DNA from 2 places in the Agromyces sp. NPDC029043 genome. Region 1 is predicted to be linked to the other one. Evidence: predicted binding sites of a transcription regulator. Region 1 holds the regulator's gene; the other holds the start of a gene.
The links. The regulator HrcA, encoded in region 1, represses chaperone genes, less so after heat shock. The targets are predictions, from matches to a motif close to TTNGCACTCGNNNNNNNCGAGTGCNAA.
Positions count from the first base shown of each region.

Region 2: a site for HrcA is predicted at 1,106-1,132, ahead of groES (co-chaperone GroES). Genes of this name have one in related genera too.

Region 1 is NZ_JBVHVX010000007.1:17,815-20,014, forward strand. It holds gene ACZ4TW_RS10620 (DUF4870 domain-containing protein) at 99-512, opposite strand; gene hrcA (heat-inducible transcriptional repressor HrcA) at 720-1,739, shown strand; gene dnaJ (molecular chaperone DnaJ) at 1,801-2,200, shown strand, end outside.
Region 2 is NZ_JBVHVX010000006.1:171,300-173,499, reverse strand. It holds gene rarD (EamA family transporter RarD) at 1-569, opposite strand, end outside; gene groES (co-chaperone GroES) at 734-1,030, opposite strand; gene ACZ4TW_RS10310 (class I SAM-dependent methyltransferase) at 1,160-2,200, shown strand, end outside.

The DNA of each region.
Region 1 (2,200 bases):
CCCGCCCGGCCTCTGCCCCCTCCCCCCCCCCCCCCCACCCCCCCCCCCCCCCCCCCCCCCCCCCCCCCCCCCCCCCCCCCGAGCCGTCCTGCGGCGCCCTACTTGATGAGGCGCACCGCGAAGGGGTAGCGGTAGTGGCGCCCCTCCTTGGCCTGCAGGAACGCGATGATCGAGAAGACCACGCCGAGCACCCACGGGATCCAGGTGAGGAACGAGAGGAAGGCGCCGAAGCCGAACGTCACGACCGTGAGGAAGGTCACGACGATCCAGAGCGCGATCGTGGCGAACAGCAGCGTGATCTGGAAGTTCAGGGCCTCCTTGGCCTCGGTGTTGGTGAAGGAGCCGCGGTCCTTGAAGACGAGCCAGATGATGAGCGACGGCAGGATGCCGAGGATGCCGCCGAGGTGCGCGAACGACCCCCACTGGACGTCCTGCTCCTGCGAGAGCGGGGCGGCCGGTGCCGGCTGCGGGCCGGCGTTGGGATCGTGCGGGGGGACGTTGGGATCGGTCATGTGCGTGCCTTTCGGATCGGACGCGGGCACCTCGAACGGGGCGGGGGTGCATCGGGTGGGTGCGCGCGACGTTGCACACGCTACTGCCGTGCCGTTCGGGCGGGCAACGGTGCGAGCCCTGAATGTCGCGGTAGGATTGGCAGTCACGGGAACCGAGTGCTAAGCGCCGGTCCGCCGCCGTCACGCCGGTCGAGGGAAGCGAGGGCCATGGTCTCCGAACGCAGTCTCGCCGTGCTCCGCGCGATCGTGCAGGACTACGTCGCGTCCCGCGAGCCCGTGGGCTCGAAGACGATCGTCGAGCGTCACCACTTCGGCGTGTCCGCGGCGACCATCCGCAACGACATGGCCGTGCTCGAGGAGGAGGAGCTCATCGCGGCTCCGCACACCTCGTCGGGCCGCATCCCCACCGACAAGGGCTACCGGGTCTTCGTCGACCAGCTCGCCGACGTCAGGCCGCTCACGACGGCCCAGCGGCAGGCGATCGAGACGTTCCTCGGCGAGTCCAACGACCTCGACGAGCTGCTCGCCCGCACCGTGCGATTGGTCGCGCAGCTCACGCGCCAGCTGGCGGTCGTGCAGTACCCGAGCTTCCAGCGCGCTCGCGTGCGCCACGTCGAGCTCGTCTCGCTCGCGCCGACGCGCGTGCTGTGCATCCTCATTTCCGACACGGGGCAGGTCGAGCAGCGACTCGCCGAGCTCGACCAGCCCGCCGACGAGGAGACGCTCGGCCGGCTCCGCAACCGGCTGAACGAGGTCGCGGCGGGCCTGACCATGACCGATGCCGCGGCGGCGCTCTCCGTCGAGACCGAGACGGCCGACCGGGCCCACGCCGAGGTGCTCCGCACCCTCGCGGCGACGCTCGCCGACCAGGCGAAGTTCACCCGAAGCGATCGGCTCGTCGTCGCGGGCGCCGCCAACCTGGTTCGCACCGAGCAGGACTTCGCCGGCAACATCCTCGGCGTGATCGAGGCCATCGAGGAGCAGGTCGTGATCCTGAAGCTGTTCGGCGAGATGACCTCCGAGGAGGGCATCGCGGTCCGGATCGGCCGCGAGAACGCCGCGTACGGCCTCGGCGAGACCTCCGTCGTCTCGAGCTCGTTCGAGATCCCCGGCCGCGACGTGTCGCGGCTGGGCATCGTGGGTCCGACCCGCATGGACTACTCCCAGAGCATGGCCGCCGTGCGCGCCGTGGCTCGCTACCTCTCGCGCACGCTCGGCGAGAGCTGACTCGACCGGAGCCGCCCGAGTCGCGGCATCCGTCACCGCAATCGAAAGGAACCCGCCCCCTGTGGCCGACCACTACGAGGTCCTCGGCGTCTCGCGCGACGCCACCCCCGACGAGATCAAGAAGGCGTACCGCCGCCTCGCCCGCGAGCTCCACCCCGACGTCAACCCGGGCGCCGAGGCGTCCGAGCGGTTCAAGCAGGTCACGCACGCCTACGACGTGCTCTCCGACCCGAAGCAGCGCCAGCAGTACGACCTCGGCGGTGGCCAGGGCGGGTTCAACGGCGCCGGCTTCGGCGGGTTCGGCGACATCTTCGAGACGTTCTTCGGCGCGGGGCAGGCCAGCCGCGGGCCGCGTTCGCGTCGCGAGCGCGGCCAGGACGCGCTGATCCGCCTGGAGGTGAGCCTCGACGAGGTCATCTTCGGCACGCACCGCGACCTCGAGGTCGACACCGCGGTCACCT
Region 2 (2,200 bases), on a different contig from region 1:
GCGTCGACGCGGGGTCCGACGCGCTTCTTGATGAGCCCGTAGAAGCCGAAGCTGAACGCCAGGACGAGCGCGATCCACGGCAGCTGACCGTACCCGACGGCGAGCACCACCACCGCGACGATCGAGATGCCCACGGCCGTCCACTGCACGGCGTTGAGCCGCTCGCGCAGCACGAGCACCCCCAGGAACACCGTGACGATCGGATTGATGAAGTACCCGAGGGCGGCCTCGACGACCTGCCCCGACGTCGCGGCGTAGACGTACGTGAGCCAGTTGACGAAGATGAGCGCGCCCGCCACGCCCATGACGAGCACGACGCGCCGGTCGCGCAGCAGCGCGCGGAACGGGCGCCACGTGCGCGTCGCGGCGATGAGCACCCCGCAGAACACGAGCGAGAGCAGGATGCGCCACGCGACGATCTCGACGGGACCGGTCGGCGCGAGCGCGATGAAGTAGATCGGGAGGAACCCCCACAGGGCGTACGCGGAGACCGCGTAGGCGAGCCCCGCTCGGTTCACCCCGGCACGCGGGGCGCGCACGGGCGCAGCGGTCGGCGAAGCGGATGGCACCGGATCAGCCTACGCGCGACCTCCGACCGGGAGCCCGCGAGAGCCTGCCGTCCACCGTCGACATCCCGCCGCGCGTCGCCGCGACATCCGCCCCTCGATGCCGCAGACGACGACGCGGCCCGGATGCCGTGGGGCATCCGGGCCGCGGGCGATGTCGGTGTCGACTAGCGGACGACGACCGCGAGCACGTCGCGGGCCGACAGCACGAGGTACTCCTCGCCGCCGAACTTGACCTCGGTGCCGCCGTACTTGGAGTAGATCACCTTGTCGCCGACGGCCACGTCGAGCGGGATGCGGTTGCCGTTGTCGTCGATGCGGCCCGGGCCGACCGCCACGACCTCGCCCTCCTGGGGCTTCTCCTTGGCGGTGTCGGGGATGACCAGGCCCGATGCGGTGGTCTGCTCGGCCTCGACCTGCTTGATGACGATGCGATCCTCGAGCGGCTTGATGGAAACCGACACGGTTGACCTCTTTCTTGACGAAGACTGGGGTTAGCAGCCTCTGAGTGAGAGTGCTAACGAGAGTCTAGGGGGGTTCTGGCACTCGTGCAACGTGAGTGCCAGCGGATGTCGCGGTGCTAGCGTGGCGGCGTGGAACGCGACGAGCTGGTGCAGCTGCTCTCCGCCGAGGGGCTCGACCTGCTCGACTCGCTGCCCGCCTGGACGAGCAGCGACGACATCGTCAAGACGGTCGCCGACCTCCGCCGGCGCGGTCACTCGCCCGGCCTGGTCGCCGCGGTGCTCAGCCAGTCCAAGCTGCGCTCGAAGGCGCGCCCGAAATTCGGCGAGTTCGCCGACCGCATGCTCTTCACCGAGTCCGGCCTCGAGCAGGCCACGCGCCTCCGCGTGGCCGCCCTGCACGCGGGCCGGTACGCTCGCGCCGGACTCCGCCACGTCGCCGACCTCGGCTGCGGCATCGGCGGCGACGCCCTCGCGTTCGCCGCGATCGACCTCGAGGTGACCGCCGCCGAGGCCGATGAGGTCACGGCCGCGATCGCCGCCTTCAACCTCACGCCGTTCCCGCGCGTCCACGTGCTGCACGCGCGGGCCGAGGAGGTGCCGCTCGCGGGCATCGACGCCGCCTGGCTCGACCCCGCGCGTCGCACGACCGCCGGCGGCACCACCACGCGCCTGGCCGACGTCGCCGACTACACGCCGTCGCTCGACTTCGCGTTCGGCCTGGCCGAGCGCATGCCGGTCGGCGTGAAGCTCGGCCCCGGCACCGATCGCGGCGTCATCCCCGCGGGCGCCGAGGCGCAGTGGGTCTCGGTCGACGGCGACGTCGTCGAGCTCGCCGTGTGGACGGGCGCGCTGGCCCGCTCGGGCATCGGACGCGCCGCGCTCGTGATCCGCGGCGACGCCGCCCACGAGCTGGTCGCGCCCGCCGACAGCGAGGATGCGCCGGTCGGGCCGCTCGGCGACTACCTCTACGAGCCCGACGGCGCCGTGATCAGGGCCCGCCTCATCGGCGACCTCGCCCGATCGAACGGCGCATGGATGCTCAGCGAGGGCATCGCCTACTTCACGGGCGACCGACCCGTCGACAGCCCCTTCGCGCGCGGGTTCCGCGTGCTCGAGCGGCTGCCGGCCGACGAGCGGCACCTGCGGCAGGCGCTCCAGGCCCGTGGGGTG